3 regions of the Methylophilus luteus genome follow, and region 2 is predicted to be linked to each of the others. Evidence: predicted binding sites of a transcription regulator. Region 2 holds the regulator's gene; each other region holds the start of a gene.
The links. Region 2 encodes FliA, which starts transcription of late flagellar genes. Its sites were predicted from a motif close to CTAAAGTTNNCNNAAANNNTGCCGATANNA; they were not measured.
Positions count from the first base shown of each region.

Region 1: the regulator FliA is predicted to act here: its motif matches at 3,760-3,789, upstream of flgK (flagellar hook-associated protein FlgK).
Region 3: the regulator FliA is predicted to act here: its motif matches at 8,622-8,651, upstream of flgM (flagellar biosynthesis anti-sigma factor FlgM).

Region 1 covers NZ_JBHTKB010000001.1:511,411-519,532, forward strand. Annotated here, with positions in the region: gene fliR (flagellar biosynthetic protein FliR) at 1-110, shown strand, start outside; gene ACFQ1Z_RS02215 (PEP-CTERM sorting domain-containing protein) at 386-979, shown strand; gene flgL (flagellar hook-associated protein FlgL) at 1,070-1,990, opposite strand; gene flgK (flagellar hook-associated protein FlgK) at 2,012-3,691, opposite strand; gene flgJ (flagellar assembly peptidoglycan hydrolase FlgJ) at 4,003-5,064, opposite strand; gene ACFQ1Z_RS02235 (flagellar basal body P-ring protein FlgI) at 5,076-6,209, opposite strand; gene ACFQ1Z_RS02240 (flagellar basal body L-ring protein FlgH) at 6,221-6,886, opposite strand; gene flgG (flagellar basal-body rod protein FlgG) at 6,927-7,709, opposite strand; gene flgF (flagellar basal-body rod protein FlgF) at 7,763-8,122, opposite strand, start outside.
Region 2 covers NZ_JBHTKB010000001.1:831,507-842,063, forward strand. Annotated here, with positions in the region: gene ACFQ1Z_RS03710 (SAM-dependent methyltransferase) at 1-19, opposite strand, end outside; gene flhC (flagellar transcriptional regulator FlhC) at 85-651, opposite strand; gene flhD (flagellar transcriptional regulator FlhD) at 697-1,020, opposite strand; gene flhB (flagellar biosynthesis protein FlhB) at 1,632-2,804, shown strand; gene flhA (flagellar biosynthesis protein FlhA) at 2,831-4,918, shown strand; gene flhF (flagellar biosynthesis protein FlhF) at 4,920-6,323, shown strand; gene ACFQ1Z_RS03740 (MinD/ParA family ATP-binding protein) at 6,316-7,119, shown strand; gene ACFQ1Z_RS03745 (RNA polymerase sigma factor FliA) at 7,136-7,873, shown strand; gene ACFQ1Z_RS03750 (flagellar motor protein) at 7,873-8,625, shown strand; gene ACFQ1Z_RS03755 (flagellar motor protein MotB) at 8,625-9,539, shown strand; gene ACFQ1Z_RS03760 (sensor domain-containing protein) at 9,540-10,557, opposite strand, start outside.
Region 3 covers NZ_JBHTKB010000001.1:521,940-532,496, reverse strand. Annotated here, with positions in the region: gene ACFQ1Z_RS02320 (FkbM family methyltransferase) at 1-446, shown strand, start outside; gene ACFQ1Z_RS02315 (glycosyltransferase) at 443-1,282, shown strand; gene ACFQ1Z_RS02310 (glycosyltransferase family 2 protein) at 1,288-2,046, shown strand; gene ACFQ1Z_RS02305 (NAD-dependent epimerase/dehydratase family protein) at 2,046-2,921, shown strand; gene ACFQ1Z_RS02300 (sugar transferase) at 2,924-3,496, shown strand; gene ACFQ1Z_RS02295 (polysaccharide biosynthesis protein) at 3,518-5,437, shown strand; gene ACFQ1Z_RS02290 (ATP-binding cassette domain-containing protein) at 5,729-7,639, shown strand; gene ACFQ1Z_RS02285 (flagella synthesis protein FlgN) at 7,756-8,238, opposite strand; gene flgM (flagellar biosynthesis anti-sigma factor FlgM) at 8,243-8,560, opposite strand; gene flgA (flagellar basal body P-ring formation chaperone FlgA) at 8,714-9,481, opposite strand; gene flgB (flagellar basal body rod protein FlgB) at 9,701-10,132, shown strand; gene flgC (flagellar basal body rod protein FlgC) at 10,150-10,554, shown strand.

The DNA of each region.
Region 1 (8,122 bases), 320 kb from region 2:
CCATCTCGGTCGGCCTGGTGATGACTTTGCTCAGCCTGCCGTCACTGGTCAGCCCAGTCAACCGCTGGCTCATAGATGCACAGCAACTGATGCTGCAAGTGATACGCTGACGCGGCTGCCGCCGCTGTCACAAACACGCTTTCTCAGCATTCCCCAAGTCATTGTTTCAGCAGGGTTTTATCTGCCATGATAGTGACGTCGCTGCTAGTCAATACGGGTACTAGCTAATCCATATAATGTGTGTCAATATACTCGTCTGCCAGGCATTAGTCCGTTTCGGCAATCGCTCAGTTAATAATGGGGCACCTGTCAGAGTTGCCAGCGATGCACTTTCAATATCAACACGCTGGTACTTCACTATGAAGCACTTTTTCGGGGAGATGTGATGAAAGTTCTTTCAAGCATGATATTGGCTGCCTCTATCAATGCCATAGGCATTGGTTCTGCGTCAGCTGCAGTGGTTTTTTCCGATGATTTTGAGTCTTACAGTGCAGCAATACCTTCCGCAAGTAGTTTTGGTGGTTGGAATGTCACAGGTGGTACAGTGGATATCATAGGGGATACTCCTTATGATTTTTTTCCTAGCAACGGTAAATACATCGATCTGGACGGCTCTAACTCTAGTCCTGGTCTTTTGTCTACCAATGCTATTTTTGCAGCGGGCACCTATGTCATCAAGTTTGATCTCGCCGGCAGTCAAAGAGGCGATTCAAATACTGTGACCGTGAACTTTGGTGGCCAGTCATGGCAATATACCTTGGCAAGTACTGCCGTGTTCCAGCAGTTTTCTCAAACAGTTTCCTTTTTATCACCGACTAATACAGCGCTATCGTTTCAAAATGGTGGCGGTGATAACATAGGGGCTTTGCTGGATAACGTGCTTGTGACCTCAGTACCAGAACCAAGTACTTATGGCATGATATTTGGCGGCCTGATCATGGTTGCCGGCATGGTAGCCAGGAAATCCAGAAACGCTTGAGTCGTATGACTAGCAGCAAACAAAAAAGACCCGCAAGGGTCTTTTTTGTTTTGGGCTACTCGTTTATTTGAGGCTGGGCATAAATTGCTGTTAAATAAAGGCGAACAGCGAAAGCTGCGAGGTCTGCACATATGACTTTTGTGCCGCTTCCAGTATGGTACTGCGCTTGGACAGATCTGACAGTGCTTCGGTGTAATCCAGGTCTTGCAGTTTGGAGATGGAAGCAGTGTATTGCAGGTCCATGTCGCTGCCGGTCACATCGAGGGTGTCTATCTCATTCAGTTTGCTGCCCAGGTCTGCACGTACATTCAATACCTGGTCAAGCACGCCCTGCACCTTGGTGATGGTGTCTGCCAGCCCGTCACTAAAGGTTTTCTGGGTGGTGGCGTCGGTGATAGGGGTCTTTAACAGGGTGATCATGTCTTTCAGGTTGGCAAACAGGTCGTTGCCGTTGGCCTGGAACAGCTCACTGCCGCTATAAGTGATAGGCATCTGGCGTTGTACATCGACTTGCAGCGCGCGTTTTGCGGTGTCACCCTGAAAATCCATGTCACCGGTCCCGGTATTCAACACGAATGGCACGGTGTCGGTCTTGTGACCGGAATACATATAATTGCCCTGTGCGTCTTTGGTATTCGCCAGGCCGATCAGGCTATCCAGGCGGCCTTGCAGCTCACTGGCGATATTCTGGCGTTGCTGGTCGCTATAGGCACCATTACCGGCAGCGACTAAAGAAGCCTGCGCGTCCAGGATCACGTTGGTGATGCTGGTCATATTGGTTTCGTAGGTTTCCAGCGTTGTTTTAGCCACATTGCGCGTGGCAGCATAGGTGTTATTCAGGTTCTGCGAGTTGGTCAGTTCGAGAATACGCGCGGCGGCGACCGGGTCATCTGCCGGAGTGCGCACTTTTTTGCCCGAAGAGATCTGCTCGTTGAGTTTGCTGAGGTCGTTCTGCAGATCCATCAGGCGGTTAGTGCCGGTCTGGTAAATGGTATTGGTGCTGATTCTCATGATTCACTATCCTTCACAATGTTACTGGCCAAGCTGCAACAGCACATCAAACAACTGGCTGGCGATCTGCATCATTTTGCCAGCGGCCTGGTAGGCTTGCTGGTAGCGCAACAGGTTGGCGGCTTCTTCATCAATGTTGACGCCGGATTCAGACTGCATGGCGCTGGTAGCGCCTTCAAGCGCAGACGCATCTGCCTTGCTGGTGACCATCATCTCGTTGGTTTTGGTACCGACTGCGCTGACCATCAGCGCAAACGCCTGCGCATAAGAGCGGTTGGCATTGCTGCCTAGCAGACGCACGCTGGCGGCATCCTGCAATTTGGCCAGGCGCAGACCATTAGTATTGTCACCGGCACCTTTAAAGGCGACCACGTTGCCATTGCTATCTACGCGTTCGGCCAGTGCCAGTTTTTCAACATCATCAAAAGCCAGAGTGATCTTGCTCGCCGCACCCTGGGTAGGGCGTATCATGTACTCGTCACCTTCAGCCGGGGTAGTGGTGTTGACATTGAATTCAATGCCATCGACAGTCACCGGCAAGGTCGCGCTGCTGGTCACCACTTTATCGCTATTGCGGATGATATTGTACTGACCACCGGTATATTTCAGCGTGTAGTCGCTACTGGTCAATTGCTGCGATTGCCCCGGCACAAAAGTCGCGGTGGCCAGCTTGGATTTATCCACGTTATTGGTGCTGCTGGTGGTTTGCGGTTGCGGGATGTTGAACATCGCCACCCCGGCAGTGCCGTTCAGGTCGTAACCATTTTGCTGCATCTCGTTAAACTGTGTCGCCAGCGTGATCGCCAGCTGGCCGATCTGGTTCTGTACCGTATCCAGCGTTTCGTTCCTGAAAGCCAGGATACCGCCCAGTGCACCACCAGCCAGCGTGGAGCTGTCTATGATCTTGGGTGTGCTTTTATCGCCATAAGCGATCTCAAGACGGTTGGGCGAGGTGTAGCTCGATTGCGCATACAGCGGATAGGTATCATCACCCACCACCAGCGGCATGCCGTTGCCTATGAATACATCGTAATTGCCATTGCTCTGCTTGACCACGGTAGTTTTGACCTGCTCGCTGAGCTTGGTCAGCAACAGGTCGCGCTGGTCCATGAGGTCGTTAGGCGGGTTGCCGGTGGTACTCATGGCCTTGTCTATCACCAGGTTCAGTTGCGAGATCTGAGTCGCATAGCTGTTGATGGTGTTCACACTGGCTGAAACCTGTGTATTCAGGCTTTGGCGGATATCATCGAGCCGGTTGTTGACCGCTGAAAAACGGTTCAGCAGCGAGTTAGCTGAGGACAGCACCGTTTGCCGCGTAGCGACATCAGTCGGGTTGGCGGCTGCCGCACTGACCGCACTGAAGAACTTGGTCATGACCGGGCTTAAACCGGCATTCGAGTCGGACAGCAAGCCGTTGATCTCGTTGATGCTGTTGTAATAAGCGCTACTGGCACTGCTGGTAGAAGTAGTATTCAGTAATTGTTTGGCCAGCGTGTCGTTATAGACGCGGTTGATACCGGTGATGTCGGTGCCCTGGCCGACAAAACCGTAGCCAAAGTTCTGCGCTTGTGACGCCGCCTGCACGATCACCTGCCGCGTATAACCCGGGGTGGACGCGTTAGCAATGTTGTGCCCGGTGGTGGAGATGCCGATCTGGGCTGCATTTAAAGCACTTTTGCCGATATTTAATATGTTGGACATACTTGAAAGCCCTCATGTGCCTACGTCCTGCAGAACGGTAGACACCAATGTAAAGTTACAATTAATAAGCCTAACGGCAGTTTTTTCTAATTCTTTAGGAAGCACGGAATAAATGTCTGCGCGAGCGAATTGCTGCGTTACACGCTACTCGTAGCCTCGCCGTATACTCATACTGTGGTTACGGCCGCTACGCTTAACATCGCTACGCGAGTTAGCCTGCACCGCAACACTTCGTTAGTTGTCTCGGCTCCTGCGTTGCGTGCGCCTTGCACTTCATCTCGCTCGCTCAATTATTCCGTGCTTCCTTCATACTAACTTTGCAGATTCTTGAGCACCTGGGTCAGTTTCTTGCCGTATTGCGGGTCAGTGGCGTAGCCTGCACGTTGCAGTGCATGGGCATACGCACTGGCATCGTGGGTATTGTTCATGGCTTGTTCATAGCGCGGATTCTGCGAGATCAGTTTGGCATAATCTTTAAAGGCGTCGCTGTAACTGTCATAGGCACGGAATTTCTCCACCCGTGTCTCCTTGACGCCATTGACATATTCGGTGGTGACGCTATTGGCGACTTTACCTTTCCAGCTGGCATCGGCCTTGATACCGAACAGGTTATGGCTGTTTTGGCCGGTGCTGGTCTTGATCTCGTGTTTACCCCAGCCGCTTTCCAGTGCTGCCTGGCCTACCATGAATTTAGCCGGGATACCTGAACCGCTGCTGGCCGCTTGCGCATGCGGCAACATGCGTTGTATGAATTGCTGGGTCTTGTTGGCGACTTCACGCATGGCGGTGGTCAGCGGTGCTTGCGGTACCACCAGGTTCTGCACGTTCTGTTGTGCTTCTTCTATCAGGGGTGGTAATTCCTGTATGCCACGCGCCCAGGCGGTATCGTCATCTGTCTTGCTGGTGTCCGGCGTGGTGGCGTCCCATTGCTGGTAGGCTTCGCGTATCTTCTGTGCCGCCTGCATCAGTACCGCTTTGCCTGAAGAAGGGTTGCTCGAAGACAGGCCATTCACCAGGTTGTTTTTAGAGTCATGCAGTTGTGTCTTGCTCTTGTCAGCCTCTTCAGCCGGTTTGGGGCTGAACTTGCTCAATTGCCTGACCAGTACTTCGGTCAGGCCCATGCCTTTCTGGCTGAGTTGGGTGGTCAGCTGCTGGTCCAGCATGCCCATGAACATCTTGCTTTGTTCGTTATCGGTGATGCCATCCTGCGGTACGGTGTCGCGCATGCTTTTCAGCATCATGTTCATCAGCACGCCTTCAAACTGGCGCGCGACGGCGCGTATGGCTTCAGGTGAATCGCTCTTCGCGTTCTTCAGGCCGTTTAGCGCGCTGCCATCTATGGCCAGGCTGTTAGGGTCGACACGTGGTTGCATGGCGGACTCGTTTAGATGACCTCTAGCTCGGCGTTCAGCGCACCTGCGGCTTTCATCGCCTGCAATATCGCCAGCAAGTCTTGCGGCGTAGTGCCTATCGAATTCAACGCTTTCACCACGTCTGCCAGGTTGGCACCATTGTTCAACTTGAGTACTTTGCCTGGTTCCTTGTTGATATTGATCTCGGAAATAGCCGTGGAGACGGTCTGGCCATTGGAGAATGGGCCAGGCTGTGAAATCACCGGTGAAGTATTCACCACCACAGACAGGTTGCCATGCGAAACAGCGCAGCTATCCAGCGTCACTGCCTTGTTCATCACCACCGAACCGGTACGTGCATTCATGATGATCTTGGCCGGTGTTGCCGCCAGTGACACGTTGATGGTTTCGAGGTTGGCCAGAAAAGAGACACGGCTCATGGTTTCCGGTGGACGCACCTGGATCACGCGGCCGCTTTCAGCCTGCGCAGTCATAGGGCCGAATTTCTTGTTGATGGCTTCTACCACATTATTGGCAGTGGAGAAGTCACTATCTTTCAGTTCGAGTTTGACCAGGTCCTGATTCAGCAAGGTATTAGGCAGGGCACGTTCAACCGTGGCACCATCTGAAATACGGCCTACACTCAGGTGATTGATCTGTGCCGAGCTGCCATTGGCTGCAGCACCGACGCCGCCTACCACCAGGTTGCCCTGGCCCATGGCATAAATCTGTCCATCAGCACCTTTGAGCGGTGTCATCAGCAAAGTGCCGCCACGCAGGCTCTTGGCGTTACCCATGGATGAAACCGTCACATCCAGCGTCTGCCCAGGCTGGGCGAAGGCGGGCAGGGAGCTGGTCACCATCACGGCAGCCACGTTTTTCAATTGCAGGTTGGTGCCAGGCGGCAAGGTGATACCCATCTGGTTCATCATGCTGATGATACTTTGCACGGTGAAGGGTGTTTGCGTGGTCATGTCACCGGTGCCATCCAGGCCAACGACCAGACCGTAACCGATCAGCTGGTTGGCGCGTACGCCCTGGATATTGCTGATGTCCTTGATGCGTTCTGCGTGCGCCACAGGCGTGGCCAATACCAGGCTGCTAGCCAGCAGCAGGCTGAGCAGGCGCTTGGCAGTACGGGTGTATGTGTTAAACAGGCTAGGCATGTTCAACTCTCCTATAACGGGATCATGCTAAGAAAAAAGCGGGCAAAGATGGAGAAAGCCTCGGCAGCATCCAGTTTGCTGGCGGACCTATACTCGACACGCGTATCTGCCACTTTGGTAGAAAGCACTTCGTTGCCGAGAGTGATGGTGTCCGGGTTAACTACACCGGAGAACCTGACATACTCGGTGGCTTTATCAAAGCCGATCTGTTTTTCGCCGCTGATGACCAGGTAACCGTTAGGTAATACGTCGACCACGGTGGCGGTGACAGAACCACTGAAGTTGTTGCTGGCATCGGCACTGGCTTTGTCTTTGAACGACAGGCCAGAGGTGGCGTTAAAGGCTGATTTTGGTACGTTATGACCAAACAGGCCGGTGATAGAAGCGCCGACTGAACCATCCTTGCTCTGACCGTTGTCAGAAGCCTTGTTAGCGGTGGTGTTCTCGGTGATGCGTACTGTCACGATATCACCGACATAACGTGGTCTGCGGTCTTCAAACAAAGGGCGATAACCGGCAGTATTGAAAATGGCGCCTTCGGTGCGTGCATCGGGTCGTGCCAGCGTGGTGCGTGGGGTTTCCGGTTTTTGCACGATGGTGGAAGGCGTGACTGCGCACCCACCCAGCAGGGAGAGTGCCAGTAAAAACAATACGCTGATAATCGATCTGGGTATCATGGTGCTCGTCTTTAAAAGAGTAATAGCCTTCAAACAAAGATTACATTTGTGACAGTTTTTGCAGCATCTGGTCCGAGGTGGTGATGGCCTTGCTGTTGATCTCGTAAGCACGCTGGGTCTGTATCATGCTCACCAGTTCTTCGACCACATTCACGTTGGATGTTTCCAGGTAGTTCTGTTGCAGCAAGCCTGCGCCGTTAGAGCCAGGGGTGTTGGTGTTAGGGTTGCCCGAAGCGGTGGTCTCTACATAGAGGTTCTCACCTTTAGACTGCAAGCCGGTCGGGTTGATAAAAGTCGCCAGCTGGATCTGACCGATCTGGGTCGAAGCAGTGGAGTCCGCTGTGGTGATAGAAACCACGCCATCACGGCCTATGGACAATGTTTGCGCATTGGCAGGGATAGTGATGGAAGGTTGCACCGGAAAGCCGCTGGAAGTCACCAGCTGGCCCTGGCTATCCATCTGGAAAGAGCCATCGCGCGTATAGGCAGTGCTGCCATCCGGCATCAGAATCTGGAAGAAACCATTACCCTGGATAGCCACATCTTTGCTGTTATCCGTCTGTTGCAGGTTACCCTGGGTAAAGATACGCTCTGTTGCCACCGGTTTTACGCCGGTACCCAGTTGCAGGCCGCTGGGTAACTGGGTCTGCTGTGAGGACTGCGCACCCGGCTGGCGGATGTTCTGGTAGAGCAGGTCTTCAAATACAGCGCGTGATTTCTTGAAGCCACTGGTGCTGACGTTGGCCAGGTTATGTGAGATCACGTCCATTTGCGTTTGTTGCGCATCCAGACCGGTTTTTGAAATCCATAATGAACGTATCATTGTTTGCTCCTTGAGGGGTCACCCATTTTCATACCTGAATAGTAATACAGGCATTAGCCATTCAAACTGAAGAGTTGATCGGCTTTTCCGGCGTTGTTTTGCGCGTTTTCCAGCATCTTCATTTGCATTTCAAAACCACGTGCCAGGCTGATCATATTGACCATGGTTTCCACTACGTTGACATTGCTGCTTTCCAGCGCGCCACCGGCAACTGTGACATTGGCGTCAGCCGGTGCTGCCTGACCAGTGCTGGTCACGAACACGCCATCGTCAGCGCGTTTCATGGTGTTAGGCGGCGGGTTGGTCAGCTTGATCCTGGCGATGATGGTGCTTGGGCTGGGAGTGGTTAAATTGCTGACCGTGGAAATAGTGCCGTCTTTGCCTATGGCAATGGCTGAATCCGGCGGAATGCT
Region 2 (10,557 bases):
AAAGTTTGATAGAACGCATGCTGAGTCTTTCTTTAAATACCAGGTTGTATCAGTGATAACCTGTTAGTCACCACCACAGCCTGATTAAGCTGACATTGAAACCAGTTTGTAGCTGAGTTCTTTGGCTTTTTTGGTTTTACCGGCACGTGAAGGCACGTGGCACAGGTTGCACACATAGTTCTGGTTCAGATCGTAGCTGTTGACGATATATTGGCCGCCGCAGCAATGACAGACTTTAGTTGTCAGCATTTTGCTTTCAATAAAGCGCACCAGGGTCCAGGCACGGGTCAGGGACAACACAGGTTCTTCAGTCTGGCCGCCATCCGGGTTTTGCACTTGTTGCATGTACAGAGTGTAGGCTTTGATGATGGCATGTATGCCTTCTACACCTGCATAATCGACCATGAAACGATAGATATTATAGAAAATGGAAGAGTGAATATTTGGCTGCCAGGTCAGGAACCAGTCGGTCGAGAACGGCAACATGCCTTTAGGAGGTGAAACACCTTTCATCTCTTTGTAGAGCTTGATCAAGCGCTCACGTGACAAAGTAGTTTGTGATTCCAGCAATTGCAAACGTGCACCCAACTCAATCATTTGCATGGCCAGTTTAATTTGTTCTGCTTCGTTAACGACACTCTTCTTTTGCATGATAAACCCTCTTTTCTATTCTTTATCGCCAGATGGAAATAAAACTTATACTGTAGATTCTGCAGCTTGGGCGGACATCAGTACCGCTGTGTGCAGGTGCGCCTGGGCAGGATCTTTAGTGTAGCTGGTCAGCATGCCCAGGATCTCGCTATCGTCAAAACGGAAGCGTGTCAGCAGCATGTTGGTGTTACACAATTTGAGCAGTTGCAGGTTGGTCAGGTTTTCCAGCAGGTCTGCGATTTCCTTGTTGATACCCAAACGGAAAATTGCAGTGGCTTTGTCGGCGCGGATCAGTTGTTGTGCCAGCATCAGGTAGTTCAGATTGGCATCTTTGATTTCAGCGAGTAAATCGTTTTGCATGACATTCATGATCTTTTCTCCATTTATTTGCGGTTCAATTTAAGTACGCATTTGCGTTAGGCGTACTTTGCGCGCATTCATGGATGCCAACAATCAGGGTTTGTCGGTTAATTTTGTAAGACGGACGAAAACAGCCATGTAGGTGTTTGTCTTACAAAACCCGGCATGGCACAACACACAACTATATAAAACATATAGTTATGATATTTATTTAATGTTTAACTGTAATAAATATATGGTTATTCTCGCAGTTGCCTGCCCCTTTCAATTCAAAAAATAATTAAAGTTTTCCCGTTGTATTCCGTTAACAGCCATTTTTTTGCTGCATGGGCGTCATCAGATCCGGTTCACGGGCACTTTTAGTCATAACTCGTTTACGGCGGGCTTCACTAAAACTTTAGGGTTTTGTTTGAAAATAATTCATTTATTTTATAAGTCATTGTTTTTTAATGATTAATATTTTATAAATTTGCACTTATTAACAAAATTCAATTCATAACTATTAGATTGCGGTCTATTAGTGCCTTTATTCCAACTATAAAAAACCGCTTTCCTGCTGAATAATCACTCATGTACGACGCAACGCCTGTTGTGTTCCTGAACCCCGACAAGTGAGTGATATGGCAGCTGATGACAGCGATATGGAGAAAACCGAGGACGCGTCCCCCAAGCGATTGGAGAAGGCACGCGAAGACGGCGATATCCCCCGCTCTCGTGAACTGGCCGCCTGTGCCGTCTTGTTCACCAGTGGCATGGCCATCATGATGCTGGGCCGCCCTATGGGTGAGGCACTGAAAGATGTATTAAGACAGGGCCTGCGCTTTGACCAGGCCATGGCGTTCGAGCCGGAACTGCTGCTGGTCCACCTGCTCAAAGTGATAGAGCAAGTGATGTGGGCTTTTCTGCCGCTGGCGGTGATCATTGTGGCAGTGGCAGTAGCTTCACCTATCCTGGTCGGTGGCTGGGTGATGTCACAGAAATCGCTGGTGCCTAATTTTGGCAAGTTGAATCCTATTAAAGGATTGAGCAACCTGTTCTCCAAGAACTCTTTGGTTGAGCTGGTGAAATCACTGGCCAAGACCATACTGGTGGCGTCTGTAGGCTACACCATCGTAAAAAAAGATTTGCAGCCTATGCTGGGCTTGTCTGAAATGCCGCTGGAATCCGGCATCAATGCCATTAATGATTATATGGTGACCGGCTTTCTGACCATTGCTTCTGCCCTGGTGCTGATTGCGGTGATCGATGTGCCCTACCAGCTTTATCAATATGCGCAAAAGCATAAGATGACCAAGCAGGAACTGAAAGACGAAGCGAAAGAGGCGGAAGGCAGCCCGGAAGTCAAAGGCCGTATCCGTCAGCAACAACGCGAAATGGCACGCCGCAGGATGATGAGCAATATTCCGACTGCCGATGTGGTGATCACCAACCCTACCCACTATGCAGTGGCCATACGCTATAAAGAAGGTGAAAGCGGCGCCCCAATAGTGGTCGCCAAAGGCATGGATGCGATCGCCCTCAAGATCAGGGAGATCGCAGCAGAGCACAATGTGATGACCATGGAGTCACCCAAACTGGCGCGTGCCTTATATGCGCATACCGAACTGGAACGTGAAATACCACAAGCCTTATATGCAGCGGTGGCCGAGATACTGGCTTATGTATTCCAGCTGCGTGTATTCAAACAGCATGGTGGCGTGCGTCCGCCTGTGCCTGCCAATGTACCGGTGCCAGATGCGCTGGACCCGCATGCACTGGTGGCGACACCGCCTTCAGCAACAGATATAGAGTGATCAGAGCAGGTTTAAGGAGCTTATAGATGAACAACTGGCAACAAATGATGGGAAAACTGGACGGTCGCGCAATCGCCGCACCACTCATTGTTGTAATGCTGCTGGCGATGATGATCTTGCCGCTGCCAGCCATCGTGCTCGATGTGTTTTTCACCTTTAATATCGCCCTGTCTATCCTGGTGCTGATCATAGGCCTGCAAACCACCAAGGCGCTGGACTTTATCGCCTTTCCTACCGTGTTGCTGATGACTACCATGCTGCGCCTGGCACTCAACGTGGCTTCTACCCGCGTGGTACTGACTGAAGGCCATGCCGGCCCGGACGCGGCTGGTAAAGTGATTGAAGCTTTTGGCCACTTTTTGATTGGCGGTAACTATGCCGTGGGTATCGTGGTGTTTGTGATCCTGACTATCATCAACTTTACCGTGATCACCAAAGGTGCTGGCCGTATCGCTGAAGTGGGCGCACGTTTCACCCTGGATGCGATGCCTGGGAAACAAATGGCGATCGATGCCGACCTCAACGCCGGCCTGATCGCGGAAGATGAAGCCCGCCGCCGCCGTAAGGAAGTCAGCCAGGAATCCGAATTCTACGGCGCCATGGACGGTGCCAGTAAGTATGTGCGTGGTGATGCGATCGCCGGCATTTTGGTCATCATCATCAATATCGTCGGCGGCCTGATCGTGGGCATGGTGCAACATGATCTGAGCTTTGCCGATGCGGTTAAAAACTACACTCTGCTGGCGATCGGTGATGGCCTGGTGGCGCAGATCCCTTCACTGGTGATCTCTGTCGCGGCCGGTGTGGTGGTTTCACGCGTGGCCAACAACGAAGACATCGGTGGCCAGTTGATCAGCCAGCTGTTTGAGAACCCACGCGTACTGAGCGTGACTGCCGGCATCGTAGGCACTATCGGCCTTATTCCTGGCATGCCACACCTGGCTTTCCTGGCACTGGGTGCCATGCTGGGTGGTATGGCTTATTCAGTGAAGAAAAAGCAGGAGAAAGCCGCGCTGCAAGCCATGCTGACACCGCAACCAGAAGACAAACTGGCACCTGCCAGCGAAGCAGAAGAAGCGACCTGGAACGATGTATTGCCGGTAGACACCGTAGGCCTGGAAGTCGGCTACAGACTGATCCCCTTGGTGGACAAGGCACAAGGCGGCGAACTGTTGAAACGCATTAAAGGCATACGCAAGAAATTCGCCCAGGAAATAGGCTTTCTGGCACCGACTGTACATATCCGCGACAACCTGACATTAAAGCCGAATGCCTATCGCATCACCATGAAAGGTGTAGAGATGGCCAGTGGTGAATCCAACTTTAACCAGATGCTGGCCATAGACCCGGGTGCGGTAACCGGCGAACTGGATGGTACTAAAACCACTGATCCTGCATTTGGATTGCCAGCAGTTTGGATAGAATCAGAGCGTAAAGAGTATGCACAAAGCCTGGGTTATACGGTGGTGGATGCGGGCACGGTGATCGCCACCCACCTCAACCATGTGATCTCACTGAATGCCGGTGAATTGCTGGGCCGCCAGGAAGTACAGCAACTGCTGGACCACCTGGGTAAAGAATCCAGCAAGCTGATAGAAGAGATCGTGCCTAAACTGATCAGCCTGTCAGCGCTGCAGAAAGTATTACAGAACTTGTTGAACGAAGGTGTGCACATACGCGATATGCGCACCATACTGGAAACCCTGGCCGACCATGCGCAATATAGCCAGGATGCAAATGACCTGACTGCCATGGTACGTGTCAAACTGGGTCGCGCCATCGTACAGGACTTGTTCCCGTACAGTGACGAAGTGACCGCCATGACGCTGGATGGCCAGCTGGAGCGTTTGCTGTTGCAGGCATTACAGAACAACCAATCCGCACAAAGCGTGATTGAACCTGGCATCGCTGAGAAACTGTCGCAACAGACAGAAGTCGCTGCCAGACAACAGGAGCAGATGGGACTGACACCGGTATTACTGGTTGCCGCCCCGCTACGCCAGGCTTTATCAAGGTTTTTAAGAAGGACCGTCCCGCATCTCAGAGTGCTGTCGCACGACGAGTTGCCAGACAACAAATCAATACGAGTGACCAGCTTAATCGGAGCGCAATAACATGAATATCAGAAGATTTTTTGGCAAGAATGCACGTGAAGCATTGGCTCAGGTGAAACAGGCCTTAGGTGAAGATGCCATTATCGTTGCCAATCGCAGCGTCAATGGTGGCACCGAGATCATGGCCATGCTTGAAACTGATATCGCCAACTCCGATAACAAACAACCGCAGGAGCCGCAGAGTGATGCCCGCAGCCTGCTCGACTATGTGAACGGTCAAGCCGGTGTCAACGGTCAGTCTGGTGTCAACAGCCAGTCCGCAGCGCAAGCAATGCCAGCCGCCAAGGCTCAGCCGCGCATGGCTGCGCCGGCGCCAGCGGCAAAACCGGCGGTCGCTGCACCAGCGGTAGAAGAAACGACGAACAATGACCACGCGATGATGGACTTGTTCAAACAGCACAGCGAGCAGCAGGAGCAGGCCTACCAGGTCGCCACGCAGACGCTGGAAGAAAAAATGCTGACCATGATGCAGGAAATGCGTCATATGCGCAGCAACTTTGAAACGCAGATGAGCGCCATGACCTGGCAGCATCATCTGCAGCACAGCCCGGCCAAATCTAAAGTATTGAGCACCCTGCTCTCTGCCAGCTTCAGCGCCGCCCTGTCACGCCAGATCGCTGAAAAAATGCCGCAGCATATCGATGTGCAGAAGGCACCTATTTGGGCTAAAGAAGTCATCAGCCGCAACCTGCATACGCTGGATGATGAAGATGCATTGCTGGATAAAGGCGGTGTGTATGCGCTAGTTGGCCCTACCGGTGTCGGCAAAACGACCACCACGGCCAAACTGGCAGCCCGTTATGTGATGAAACACGGCACCCAGAACCTAGGCCTGATCACCACAGACAGCTACCGTATCGGCGGTTACGAGCAATTGCGTATCTACGGCAAGATCCTGGGCGTGATGGTACACGCGGTGAAAGATGAAGAAGACCTGAAGATCGCGCTCAACGAGCTCAAAGGCAAACACATGATACTGATAGACACTGTCGGTGTCAGTCAGCGTGACCAGGCAGTGACCGAGCAGCTCTCCATGCTGAGCCGCGCTGAAACGCCTATACAGAAACTGTTGTGCCTGAATGCGACTTCAACCGGTGAAACCCTGACCGATGTGATGCGCAGCTACAAAAAACATGATATCGCCGGTTGCATAGTCACCAAACTGGACGAAGCCGCAGCCATAGGCAATGTGCTGGATGTATTGATCCGTGAGCGCATGCGCCTGTACTACACCACCGGCGGCCAACGCGTGCCGGAAGATATAGAAGTGGCGAATAAACACGCCCTGGTTGAAAGAGTGTTAACCCCACACCAGGCCAGCCTGCCCTACCAATACCTGGATGAAGAGTTGCCACTGGTGATCTCGAGCATGATGCAGGCGCAGGGAGAGCAGCACCATGTTTAATTACCATGACCAGGCCGATGGCCTGCGCCGTATCATGGCCAGATCATCTGCACGCATGATCAGTGTGATGGCGGCCAATGGCCAGCCTGCTGACAGCTGGTTGAGCCAGCTGGCGGCCAGCATGGCCACCCCAGGCAAGCGCGTGTTGCTGATACAGGCCCAGCAGCGGCCCATGACCAAATGCACATTGCAGGCAGTAGCCATGCGCAAAAGCAACCTGAGCCGCGCCGTGGTCAAACACCCGCAAGGCTATGATCTGGCCAGCCTGACAGAAACTGACGCATTAACCTCGCCTTTATCCGCCGATTTAAAAAGCGAGCTCGACGGTATAGTGAAGCAACTTGCGTATGACTACGATACCGTGATGATAGAAGCATTATTAGACACCAGTGACCAGAGCTTAGTCTTGCCCGTGATGGCCCAGCATAGCCTGGTGCTGCAGATGGAACGCCATGATGAAGCGATCAAATCGGCATATACCTCCATCAAGCGTATTTGCCAGCAGCATGGCCAGCTGCCTTTGAGCGTGGTAGTCACAGATGCCACGCATGAACAAGGCCAGCAGTATTTCATGCGCCTGAACCAGGTCTGCCAGCAGTTCCTGGGCATCTCCCTGGGTTTTCTCGGCGCTATCCCGGAGAGCAAATCCATGCAAAAGGCCCAGCCAGCCACCGGTTTGAAAAACCGTCTGGCAGCGGAGCCAACTCCGGCAACACAGTCTGCAATGGCATTTAAAGCCGTTGCCAGAAGTCTGGAACAACAACGTTTAACGACGTCGTCACTGGCTGCTGCCTAGAGTAAAGAGGGAAAACATGTATACCGCTAAAGGCAAAACCAACAATACCGACCAGATGCTCAAGCAGCATAGCGGCCTGGTCAAGAGAATGGCCTACCAGCTGAAATCCAAATTGCCTTCCTGCGTGGAAGTTGATGACCTGGTGCAGGCTGGCATGATAGGCCTGATGGATGCGATCCAGCGTTATGAAGACACGCATGGCGCACAGTTCGAGACCTATGCCTCGCAACGTGTGCGTGGTGCCATGCTGGACGAGTTACGCGGCGCCGACTGGCTGCCACGCGGTATCCGCAAGAATATGCGCGATATCGAGGTAGCGGTACAGCAACTGGAACAAAAACTAGGCCGCCCACCTACCGAATCCGAAATCGCCAAACACATGAACTTCAGTCTTGAAGACTACTACGATGTGTTGAGTGACTGTCAGGGTCACCAGTTGATCTACTACGAAGATTTTCACGATGATGAAGGCGGTGGCGAACACTTCCTGGACCGCTTTGTCGACGATGACAGCAATGACCCGGTCAAATCTCTGCTGGAAAGTGATTTCCGCGAGGCATTGATAGACTCGATAGACCATTTGCCGGAACGCGAAAAAATGCTGATGGGCCTTTACTACGAACAGGAACTGAACCTGAAAGAGATAGGCGCCATCATGAATGTGTCTGAATCACGCGTATGCCAGCTGCATAGCCAGGCCGTGGCCCGCTTGCGTGCTTCTATGCGTGATAAATCCTGGACCGGAGTGTCGTAATGGATTGGGGCAGCCTGGCAGGGCTACTGATCGCGCTCGCCGGCCTGGTGCTGGGACAGACCCTGGAAGGCGGACACCTTAAGTCGCTGCTGCAACCGGCCGCCTTTATGGTGGTGATGCTGGGCACTATCGGTGCCGTGCTGCTGCAAAGCGAACTCAAATCATTTATCAAAGGCCTGCGCATGCTGCGCTGGGTTTTTGTGCTGCCTGAAGATGACAGGCACAAACTGGCGCAGCGTATCAACCAGTGGAGCCAGCAAGCGCGTAAAGAAAGCGTGTTATCGCTGGAAAGCCAGATCAAGCGCGAGCAAGACCCATTTGTGCGCAAAGGCCTGCAGCTATTAGTGGATGGCACGCCAGCTGACCGCATACGCGAAGTCTGCGCCATCGATATGTATTATTTTGAAGTGCAGGAACGTGATGCAGCCAAGATCTGGTCTGCGGCCGGTGGCTATGCGCCTACCGTGGGCATCATAGGTGCCGTGCTCGGCCTGATCCATGTTATGGAAAACCTGTCAGACCCGGCCAAGATCGGTAGCGGCATCGCCGTGGCTTTCGTGGCGACCATTTATGGTGTCGCGCTGGCCAACCTGGTGTTCCTGCCTATCGCCAACAAACTCAAGGGCCATATACAGCACGAGCTCTCGCGCCGCGAGATGCTGCTGAATGCCTGGGTGTCTATTGCCAGAGGCGATAACCCGAAACTGGTCAGCGAACGCCTGGAAGCCTATTTGCGCCTCAGGGAGTCGTGATGTACCGGCGCAAGATCCACGACGATGACGATGACAGCCACGACCGGTGGCTGATTTCCTATGCCGACTTCATCACGTTGCTGTTCGCGTTTTTTGTGGTCATGTATGCCACTTCCAGCATCAACCTGAATAAATACCAGGCATTGTCGAGTTCGGTGGTCACCGCTTTTCAGGGCAAACCTGGCCAGACACCTAGCATGAACATAGACACGCCCTCCTCGCTGCAAAACCAGAGCGCCAGGCTGAAACCGTTGCCGCTCAACTATCTATACCAGGAAAAAAAGCAGCGTGACCTCGACAAAATGCGCGCCATCGGTCAACAGCTGGCCAATGTGCTTGAGCTCTGGATAGATCAAAAGCAAGTGGCTATCCTGCAGGGCGAATTCGGCATAGATATCACCTTGCGCAGTGACTTACTGTTCAAGGCTGACCAATCTGCGCTGAGTGAGCAAGGCCCTTATGTGATCAAGCTGATAGGCGAACAGCTGAAGAATGAATACCGCACCGTGCAGGTTGAAGGCCATATAGACCGCCATATGTATAGTGATGACGCCAACCCTGAAGCCAGGCGCTGGGAAACCACCGCCACCCAGGCAGCGCGTGTGGCCGCTATTCTGGGCATACGCGGTGTGAGCAGCAAGCGCCTGTCGGCGATAGGCCTGGCTGATACCAAACCGGCTTCCAGCAGCGAAAACAATCTGGCGCAATCGGTGAATAACCGCATCATCATCCGCATACTGACGGCTGAAAGTAATGCGCAACAGGCCGCCAACAACACCAATAGCACACAACTTGAGATCTTGCCTAAAGCCGAGCAGGCATTGCAGGCAGCGCCAGAAGTGCAAGACACGCCGTCGGCGACGCTGGCACCAGCTGCCGGCACCAGCGGTACTAAAGGTGCTGGCCTGGACTGATCACTGCAACGCCTGGGCCAGGCTGGCTTCAAACTGCGCTATCGGCATGGGTTTGCCAAACAGATAACCCTGGTAGCGACGGCAGCCATTATTCAGCAACAACTCCATTTGCTCCTGCGTTTCTACCCCCTCGGCGATCACGCTCAGATACATGCTTTGCGCCATGGCGATGATGGTACGTACTATGGTGCGGTCATGGCTATCGGTGACGATATCATTGACGAATGAGCGGTCTATCTTGAGCTGGTATAAAGGTAATTTTTTCAGGTACTGCAGTGAGGAATAGCCGGTACCAAAGTCATCCAGTGAAAACTGGATGCCGATATGGCTGAGCTCGGTCATGATGTTGACGGCGTCATCAACGTTCTCCAGCAACAGGCTCTCGGTCAGCTCCAGCCGCAACGCATTCGGGTTGATCTGGTGTTTCTGTATGCAGGCTTTGATCATGGAGATAAAGTTGGCCTGCCTGAACTGCCTGGCACTGATATTCACCGACAGGCTGAGGTCGCTGGTGTTGCGCGCATGCTGCCATTTGGCGATCTGGGCGCATGCCTGGTCCAGCACCCACATGCCGATATCGATGATGAGTCCGCTGGATTCTGCCACCGGGATAAACTGCAGCGGTGAGATAAAGCCACGCTGCGGATGCTGCCAGCGTAACAAAGCCTCGGCACCGAACGGCCGGCCGGTATGGTCTACCTGCACCTGGTAATGCAAAGCCAGTTGCTGCTGCTCTATCGCCAGCCGCAACTCGGCTTCCAGCATCACCTGGGTGGCGATCTCTGTCTGCATGCCGGGTTCATAGACACATACGCTGTTGCGCCCTGCCTGCTTGGCCCTGTGCATGGCGATATCTACCGCTTTGACAAAGTCGGTGTCGCACGCTTCTACGCTATTAAAACTGGAGAGCCCCATACTGGAGGTGATCTGCAGCTTCTGGCCATCCACTTTAAAGGCACGTTCAAATATCTTTTGCAGTTTGCGCTGCAACACCCACACCTGTTGCAAGGCTTTTTCG
Region 3 (10,557 bases), 310 kb from region 2:
ACAATGTCGCATTAGGGGCAGAACAGGCCAGCCTGGAGCTACGTCGTTATGCCAACCCTGTGAACAACTCATTCTTGAACAGGCAGGAGCAGAACGAAAATGAATCTTATGATAAGGTCATTGTAGACTGTAGCACCTTAGATACCCTTCATACAGGCTTGCCAAAAACAAAGGCTGCCTTTCTAAAACTGGATGTGCAAGGCTTTGAACTTGCCGTGATAAAAGGTTCAGCGGAGTTTCTGCGCCATTGCCGCTATGTGCTCGCAGAAGTGTCTTTTTCTTCGTCTTATACCAACGGTGCGCATGCTGACGAAGTGATGCTGGCTTTGCGAGAACATGGGTTCGAATGCATACAAATGCTGGATCTTCTGCGCGATAAACAGACCGGTCATATCCTTGAAGCAGACATGCTGTTTGTAAATAAGCGTTTGGACAACCCTCAATGAAGATAAGCATTGCAGTGCCCTCTTTCAATTATGCGCGTTTTCTCAGGCAATGCCTGGACAGCTTAGCTACACAATCACATCAAGACATCGAAGTCCTCATTGCAGATGGTGGCTCTAGCGATGGCTCGGTAGAGATCATAGAGGCCTACTGTCAGGCAGACCCTAGATTCAAATTCGTCAGCCGCTCCGATACTGGCCAGGCGGATGCGATCAAACGGGCATTTGCACATGCCAGCGGCGATATTTTTTGCTTTCTTAATGCAGATGACTGTTTCCTGCATAGTGATGTTTTCAGCACAGTGGTGGATGATTTTAAAAAGCATACGCAAGTCAGCGTCCTCACTTATGGCGGCGACTATCTGGATGCCGAAGGCAGCAAAATAAAACGGATCAATTACCGCTACCACCCTATGGATGGCTTTCACTGGATGCGCTATAGAACCGCCATCATCCAGCCAGCAACATTCTGGCTGAAACATGTTTACAAACCTGAAGAGTGGCCATCCAATTACCACTTTGTCTTTGATGTTGTGTTTTTTTATCAAGCCTATCTTAAATATCAATGGCTGGAATCCTCAACGCCGGTGGCGGGCTATCGCTTGCATGGAGAAAACAAGTCTATGTCAGTAAAATCAAAAAGGATATTTGAGCTGGCGGCTTTTGAAGAGCTGAAATTTGGAAACGGTTCTTTCAGGTCACGCTATTTGAAAGCACTCGCCCGACTGATCGCGAAACTTGAGACTATGGATAGTTTAGGTAAAAAACTTACTCATGCGATCTACCTGTTCAATAATAGCCTGTCATTCCTCAGCTTTTACCGTATTCCCGGAATTTAAATCAGATGAAAATTTCAGTGATAACGGTTTGCTATAACAGTGCCGAGACCATTCAGGACACCCTCACCTCCATCGCAAGTCAGGACTATCCAGATGTAGAGCACATCGTGGTGGACGGCGGGTCAAAAGACGACACGGTAGCAATGGTGAAAGCTGCATCCCGTGTGACAAGATTCATCTCCGAACCGGATAATGGAATTTACGATGCCATGAATAAAGGCATTGCAATGGCAACCGGTGATATTGTCGGCACACTCAATGCAGATGATTTTTATATTGATAACACCGTATTAAGCCAGGTAGCGAATGTATTTTCTGACCCATCAGTAGATATTTGTTATGCCGACCTGGTGTATGTCTATGCCAAAAACACCAATAGGATTCTCCGTTACTGGCAATCACGGCCGTTTGAGCAAGGACTATTTAAAAAAGGATGGATGCCAGCGCACCCCACTTTCTTTGTGCGGCGAGAAGTGTATGAGCAATGGGGTAATTTCAACCTGGACTTCCCTCGTCAGGCAGACTTTGAATTGACCATGCGTTTTTTGGAGGTCAATCAATTAAAATCAGTCTATATCCCGAGAATCTGGGTAAGAATGCGCGCTGGTGGAGCATCCAACAATAGTATCAGGGGAATTATCAAAGGCAATATAGAAGCCTATCGTGCATGCAAACTGCACCGTCTTGAAGTAGGCCCTTTTTTTATAGCCAGAAAAATCCTTTCGCGCATCCCACAGTTTTTTCGTAGAGCGGTTTTCAGATAATGCAACTGCTGATCACAGGTGCCAGTGGTTTTGTCGGACAAACATTAGCTAAGCATTTATCCGCTAATGGCAGTGTTTTCAAGGCCATACAACGCGAAGCACTTGATCCGGAATCATATCCGGGTACATATGAATGTATCATTCATTTAGCGGGACGTGCCCATGTGATGCACGAGACGGCAGCGGATATTTATCATGCATATGCCGAGGTCAATATTGACTACACGCTCAAAGTCGCTGAGTTGGCAAGCCGCCTCAAGATAAAGCGTTTTGTATTTATCAGTTCTGTAAAAGTCAACGGCGAGTCATCTGCCCGGCCTTACACCGAAACAGATTTACCAGCACCTTTAGACGAGTACGGCCAGACCAAGCTAGAAGCAGAAATCAAGCTGAAAGAATTTTGTGCAGCACACCAGATGGAGCTAGTGATCATTCGTCCTCCGCTGATTTACGGCCCTGGGGTTAAAGCTAACTTCAGGCAATTGATCCAACTGTGTTTATTGCCTATTCCTATGCCTTTTGCCGCTGTGGACAACAAAAGAAGTTTTATCAGCGTGGATAACCTTGCCGATTTTATTGTTTTATCGAGTTGGCATCCCCACGCTGCGGGCCAGACTTTTCTGATCTCAGATGGCGAAGATGTCTCTACCGCGACATTGATTAAAACCATACGGCAGGTCAGCAAAAAACATTCACTGCTTATCCCTTTGCCTGTTGGAATGCTGACGCTGCTATTCAAATTGATCGGTAAATCCAGCCTGGCGTTGCGATTAATGGGTTCGCTGCAGGTGGATATCACTAAAGCGAAAACATTATTAGGGTGGCAACCAAAAATCAGCTTTCATGAAGGTATTGTACGGACATTAAAAGAATAACCATGTTGAAAAGACTACTAGATATATTTCTGACACTGTGCGGAATAGTCGTGTTACTGCCGTTAATTACCATCACTTATCTGTTGGTGAAACTGAGCTCTGCCGGGCCAGCTTTGTACTGGAGCCAGCGTGTAGGTAGGGAAAACCAGCTGTTCCTGATGCCGAAATTCCGTTCCATGCGCATAGGCACGCCACAGATCGCCACCCACCTGATGAATCAGCAGGCTGACCCGGATGCATATTTGACTCCAGTCGGTAGCTTTATCCGCAAGACCAGCCTGGATGAACTGCCGCAGTTATGGAGTGTGCTGAAAGGTGATATGTCCATAGTCGGGCCCCGCCCGGCCCTGTTTAATCAGGATGACCTGATCAGCCTGCGCACTGAGAACAATGTACATACCCTGAAACCGGGTATTACCGGTTGGGCACAGATAAATGGCAGGGACGAGATCCCTATCCCGGCCAAAGTGACACTGGATGCTTATTATCTTGCGCATCAGTCACTGTGGCTGGATTTTAAAATCATCCTGCTGACCATACTCAAAGTGTTAAGACGTGATAACATCACGCATTGATCGACCTTAACAAACGTTTAAATGCTCAAACTGCCTGCTCGCTTTTTATCTGTACTCGCCTATCTGCATGATGGTCTGGCACTGGCATTGGCCTGGTGGGTGGCATTTCTATTGCGCTTTAACTTTGCTGTGCCTCCGGTGTACATAGGTTTTTTTCTAGCAAGCCTGCCAGCCATCTTTATTGCTTACAGCATCTGTTTTAAAACGTTTGGTCTCTACCGCGGCCTTTGGCGCTTTGCCAGCCTGCCGGATCTGAAGCGTATCGTACGTGCGATCGCCTTTGGTGCGCTGCTCACCGCCAGCTTTGCTTTGATCGCGCACCCTGCTGTCATCATTCCACGATCAGTGTTGTTCATACACCCGATGTTGCTGGTGATCATGATGGGCGGTAGTCGTTTTCTTTATCGCTCGTGGAAAGAAAGACGTTTATTTAACAACGTTGCTGCGCAAGGCAAGCCTGTCATCGTGATTGGGGTGGAAGACAGCTCGCTTAACTTGATCAAGGAGTTAAGCAAGAGCCCGGAATGGCGGGTGGTGGCGATGATAGACCCGAATGGCAAGCTGGTGGGGCGTGAGATCATGCACACCAAGGTTGAAGGCAACCTGCAGGACATTCCGCAGATCGCCGCGCGGCATGCTTCCCTGCATTGCATGATCGCCATGCCGGGCAGCCGCCATGAGGTACGCCGGCTGGCGGTTGAAGCGGCGCGCCAGGTGGAGGGCATGGAAGTCCTGACCTTGCCGGCCATGTCAGACCTGATCAGCGGCCGTGTCAGTTTGTCGCAGATCCGCAAGATCGATGTCGAAGACCTGCTGGGGCGCGATGTGGTGCAACTGGATACACATGGCCTGAGCAGCATGCTGGCGAACAAAGTGGTGCTGGTATCCGGTGCTGCCGGTTCCATAGGCTCAGAGTTGTGTCGCCAGATTTTAAGTTTTCATCCTTCTCAGCTGATCTGCCTGGATATTTCCGAGTACTCGCTGTATACGCTGCAACAGGAATTCAGCCAATTGTGCACGGATACCGAGCTGGTATACGTGGTTGCCGATGTGAAGAACCGTGTGCGTATCCAGCGTGTGTTGCAGAACCATCAGCCAGACGTGGTACTGCATGCCGGGGCCTATAAACACGTGCCCATGATGGAACATTTTAATGTGGTGGAAGCGTTACAGAATAATGCTTATGGCACTTATCAGATCGCTGCCGCCTGCCAGGCAGCGCGGGTACCTACCTTTGTGCTGGTTTCTACCGACAAAGCCGTCAACCCGACCAATGTCATGGGCGCCAGCAAACGCCTGGCCGAGCTGATCTGCCAGGGATTGCAGCACAGGGAAAAATCCATCACCCGCTTTATTACGGTGCGCTTTGGCAATGTGCTGGGCAGTAGCGGCAGCGTCATCCCCAAATTCCGCGAGCAGATCGCGCATGGCGGCCCCATCACCATCACCCACCCTGAGATCACGCGTTACTTCATGTCCATCCCCGAGGCGGCACAGCTGGTATTGCAAGCCGCGACTATGGGCAAAGGCGGCGAAGTATTCGTGCTGGACATGGGCACGCCGGTCAAAATCATAGATCTGGCCCGCGACATGATCAAGTTATCAGGGTTGCAGGAACAGGACATCAGAATAGAATTCACCGGCCTGCGTCCCGGCGAAAAGCTTTATGAAGAGCTACTGGCAGACGATGAAAATACACTGCCGACCAGCCATGAAAAGCTGCGCATCGCACAGGCGCGTAGCGCTGACAGTACCTGGTTAGCCAATCTGATGGAATGGTTGATCAATAGCCCGCACCAGACCGAAGCGCAACTCAAGCAAGATCTGCAACGCTGGGTTGAAGAATACCAGCCTGATACCCGCCCGGCACCCAGCATTTCATTGCGTGGCGATAGCTTGTCGCTGGACAGCCTGCCCTCGCCTTCGCAGCAGATACACTGATTTCGTTTAATCACTGAAACCGCCCTGCCCGGCTTTGCGGCGGCACCCTGCTTAGCGCAGACCAACGCTCAACGGCTTGCAAGCACCCAGAGCACAGGGCACACCAGTTGGAAACATGACTCGTGCCTTTCGCTGTTGCGCTATCGATTGCATGATCAGCACACTAGCCATCCATAAGCAGTCATGTATAGACCTTGTCATATTCTTTTATTTACGCATTAAACGTAGTCTATGGTTTGATGTCGTTTACAATGTAGCCCCCGATCAACAACCACCGCGCCAACAGCCTTTATGCCTCATATCACGCTTGATAATGCTAGCCTAGCATTCGGTCATCATGCCTTGCTTGCCCAGGCTTCATTTCAGTTAGACCCGGGCGAACGGGTCGGCTTGATCGGGCGCAATGGCGCTGGTAAATCCAGCTTGCTGAAAGCCATCGCCGGCACCATCAAACTCGATGAGGGCACCGTGTGGCGGGCACCTAGCGTGCGCGTGGTCTATGTGCCACAAGAGCCTGAGCTGGATGATACGCACACCGTATTTGAAGCGGTGGCAGAAGGCCTGGGCAGCCTGCAGCAAACCATCATAGACTACCATCAGGTCACCCATGAGATGGGCATGCCGGATGCGAATATCGAAGTGCTGATGGAACAGATGCAGGCACTGCAGCATGAAATGGATGCGCAGAATGGCTGGGTGGCGCAATCACGCGTGGAAACCGTGCTCAGCCGCCTCAAGCTGGATGCAGATGTCCTCGTCTCCACACTCTCCGGTGGCTGGCGCAAGCGCGTAGCGCTGGGGCGTGCGCTGGTTGCAGAGCCGGAAGTATTACTACTGGATGAGCCGACCAACCACCTGGACCTGGAAGCCATAGAGTGGCTGGAAGATCTGTTACTCGGGTTTAATGGCAGCGTGTTGTTCATTACCCATGACCGCCGCTTTCTGGACAAGCTGGCCACACGCATCACCGAACTGGACCGCGGCAATCTGACCGACTTTGTCGGTAACTTTTCTCAATATCAGGTTAAAAAAGAAGAGCTGCTCGCCGTTGAAGAGACCCATGCCGCCAAATTCGATAAATTTCTGGCCCAGGAAGAAGTCTGGATACGCCAGGGCATCAAGGCCCGCCGTACCCGTAATGAGGGGCGCGTGAGAAGGCTGGAGGCGTTACGCCTGGACCGTGCCGCCAGGCGCGAGCGTCAGGGCGATGTCAAGCTCAACCTGGATGCTGGCGAACGTAGTGGCAAGCTGGTGGCAGAACTGGATAAAGTCTATAAGTCATATGGCGACAAGGCATTGATCAAAGGTTTCAGCACCCGTATCTTGCGTGGCGACAAGATAGGCCTGCTGGGGCCCAACGGCATAGGCAAATCCACCTTGCTCAAGCTTATCCTGGGCGATATCGAAGCAGACAGCGGCGATATCCAGCGCGGCACCAAAGTCAATGTCGCTTACTTTGACCAGATGCGTGAGCAGCTAGATGAAGAGGCTACGCTGGCCGACACCATCAGCCCGGGTTCAGATTTTGTCGAGATCGGAAATGAACGCAAACATGTGATCAGCTATCTGGAAGACTTCCTTTTCCCGCCGCAACGCTCACGCTCACCGGTCAAATCGCTCTCTGGTGGCGAACGCAACCGCTTGCTGCTGGCGCGCCTGTTTGCCCGCCCGGCCAACGTGCTGGTGCTCGATGAACCGACCAATGACCTGGATATTGATACGCTGGAGTTACTGGAAAACCTGCTACAGGATTACACTGGCACCCTGTTCCTGGTCAGCCATGACCGCGCGTTTCTTGAAAACACCGTCACCCAGGTGATCGCGTTTGAAGGGCAAGGCAAATTAACCGAATTCGGTGGTGGCTACGATGACTGGCTGAGATTCAGCCAGGACAAAAGCAGCAAAGCCGCAGCCACGCCCAAGGCAGCTGCCGCGCCAGCATCACAACCAGCATCACAGCCTGCTGCAAGCGCCGCGCGCAAAACGCTGAGCTATAAGGAGCAGCGTGAACTGGAGTCGTTACCGGCTGAGATAGAACTGCTGGAACAGGAACAAGCGTCTATCCAGACACAATTGGCGCAAGGCGATATTTACAAACAGGCACCAGCCCAGGCAAAGACCTTGCAGGACAGACTCAGCGAAATTGAAACATTGATCTTGCAGAAACTGGAACGCTGGGAAGCACTGGAAAAGCAGCAATAAGCCAGCAACAACATGGAATATTTGTAGCCCAGCTTATTTAGCGAGCCACATGAAAAAAGCCGAATCAGATAGATTCGGCTTTTTTATTAAATAGATAAGTAGCTGCGCAGAGCGGCTTAGACAGAAAAACTGGCGCGTGAGCTATTGCCACCGCGTGACTGGCCATTTTTGCCATACATTTGTGTGCTGTTGCTGGTATTACCCTGCAATACATCCAGTTTTTCCTGGTTGCGCTGAAAATGCTTGTTGATCAGCACGCCGTTCAGGCGGTTAAGCTCTTTGGCTTGTGCCAATTGTTTCTGAAATTTGATCCAAGCATCATCCATGACAGGGCTGGAACGTAGCTCCAGCCATTTGGACATACCGTTTTCATTCGCCTCAAAGCCTGCAGCTGCCAGCGCGGCATAGCGCACATTTGCGGCCTCACCCAAGGCTTGCAGCAGCTCTACCCGCTTGTCTACCATCTGTTCTATGGTATCCAGGTCAGCAGAGACCAGTGCCGTCTGCTCGTTATGCAAATCCTGTATCAACTCGGCCACCAGCGTGGCATCGGCTTCAAAACTAATGGCCGGAACTGAACTGCGATTTGCATTACTCATAAGGTCATCCTTTATTCGGTTGTATCAAATCTTTGACGGTTTGCAGCAAACCATCCGCCACTTTGGCAGTGTCTACAGAAAAATCACCACGTGCGATGGCCGCTTTGATCTCTTCCACCTTATTGGTGTCAAAGACTTCACCGTTAGCCAGACCGGCTTCCAGTGATTGCAACTGTACCGAAGCCGCTGACAAAGTCACATTATCTGACGATGCGCTGCCCGCTGTGCCCGTTGTTTTTTCACTGCTTTTGCTGTTGCTGCTTTTATCCAGTACCGGTTTATCCACGGTACCAAGTTTCTTAATGGAGTCTGAAATATTCATGCCGAACCTCTGTCTCTGTTTGTCTGGATGTAAGGGTGTCTAAACCCTCAATTGTTAACAGTACTAACGACATAGTTTAAGCGAACTTTAGTGCTTAATATACTTTTTATCTCAAGTTTATGATCACTAAGCATTTTTTGGCTCTCAAACGATCTAAAAACGCACATCGACTTTTCCGGAAGCCTGCGCCACACCTTTGATCACCTGGCCACTGCTGACTTTCACATCTACCACCTGGCCGACATTGGCTGTTTGCATGGCGGTGCCATCTGCCGAGATGACGAATCCTTCACCACGGCTGTTTAACTGCACCATCTGCCCCTGCATGATCACCGGCATCGCTTTCAGCAGCTCAGGTCTTAATACAGTGCCCAATGGCATATTCAATGAAGCTTTTTTACCTTCCAGCATAGACAGGTCGGTAATGATCCCTGACGGTAGTTTGGTCAGGTCACCGGTCTGCATCACCACATCTGAAGCCTGCACGGGTGAACCCTGGCTGACCGGTAAGCCGGTGACGGCGAATTCGCCCCATACCTGCACATCAGCCTGCACATATAAAGTCCATGGCTTGCTGGCAGACTGCAGACAGCGCACACCGATATGGGTCTTGCCCCACAGGCGTGCACCCTGCACGGTAAACGCTTCCATCAACTCACATTCCGCAATGCGGATGCGGTTATCCAGCGGCTGGATCTCAATATTCACTTTACCCGGATAACCCTGGGTCTGGCCTTGCACATACTGCATCACCGTCTGGTAGACACGCGACTGCATATCGCTGGCAGCCGTAGCCACCACGCGCTGGTTAGTCGCAACTGCATTGTTGGGCAGACGCTCAGCAGCCTGGGCATCACTGACAAACAGCCAGATCAGGCCAGGGACCACTGCAGCAAGAATGTTAGGCAGACGAGGTTTCATGGAGACACATTCTACGCATCACGGGCGTAAGTCATTCATGAAATAGAGGCTATTTCCCCCTCTTAATCCAACAATCATTATTGTCTTCGCCGCGTACACTTAGCACAGCTAGTAAAAGTCATGTGTGCGTGAAAGCAGGCCCGCTTATCAGGGTTAACGACGGCAGATGGCAAAACTTTAAGAGTTTTTTTCGGGAACACCCGGGGAAAGGAAAAGACGATGATCAACAAACTGGATGCTGCGCTGAGTTTTCACCAGACGGCCCTGCGCGTGCGCAATCAGCGTCAGGAACTGCTTGCTTCTAACATCGCCAACGCCGATACACCGCAATACAAGGCACGCGACATAGACTTTAAATCTACCATGCAGGCGGCATTGCAGCAGAGCACAGGCGGCCAGCCTGCGCAGCAGCCGGCCGGCCTGTTACAACAGACCAGCAACGGCCATATGGGTGCGGCTGGCGGCAATGGCAACCTGTCTTCCAGCGACGTGCTGTTCCGCTCTGTGCTGCAGGGCTCGGTAGATGGCAACACGGTAGATATGGACGTAGAACGTAATGCCTATGTAGATAACGGCATCCGTTATGAAGCCAGCCTGACCATGATGTCTGGCCAGATCAAGAAGATGCTGTCGGCGATCACCGGCCAGTAAGTTAAAGGAGCAAGCATATGTCTTTATTCAATGTATTCAAGATTTCCGGCTCGGCCATGAGTGCGCAATCGCTGCGCCTCAACACCGTAGCCAGCAACCTGGCCAACGCCGATAGCGTGGTCAGCTCGGATGGCAAACCTTATCAGGCCAAGCAAGTGGTGTTTAAAGCGGTGCAGGACGCAGCCAGCAACACCAGCACGGTGCGGGTAGACCGCGTGATCGAAGATACCAAGCCCGGCAAGATGGTCTACGACCCCAAGAACCCTATGGCTAACAGTGATGGTTACCTCACCATGCCTAATGTGAATGTCACCGAAGAAATGGTGAATATGATTTCAGCATCGCGTGCCTACCAGAACAACGTGGAAACCATGAATGCTGCCAAGTCCATGCTGCTCAAAACACTCAATATCGGTCAATAACCT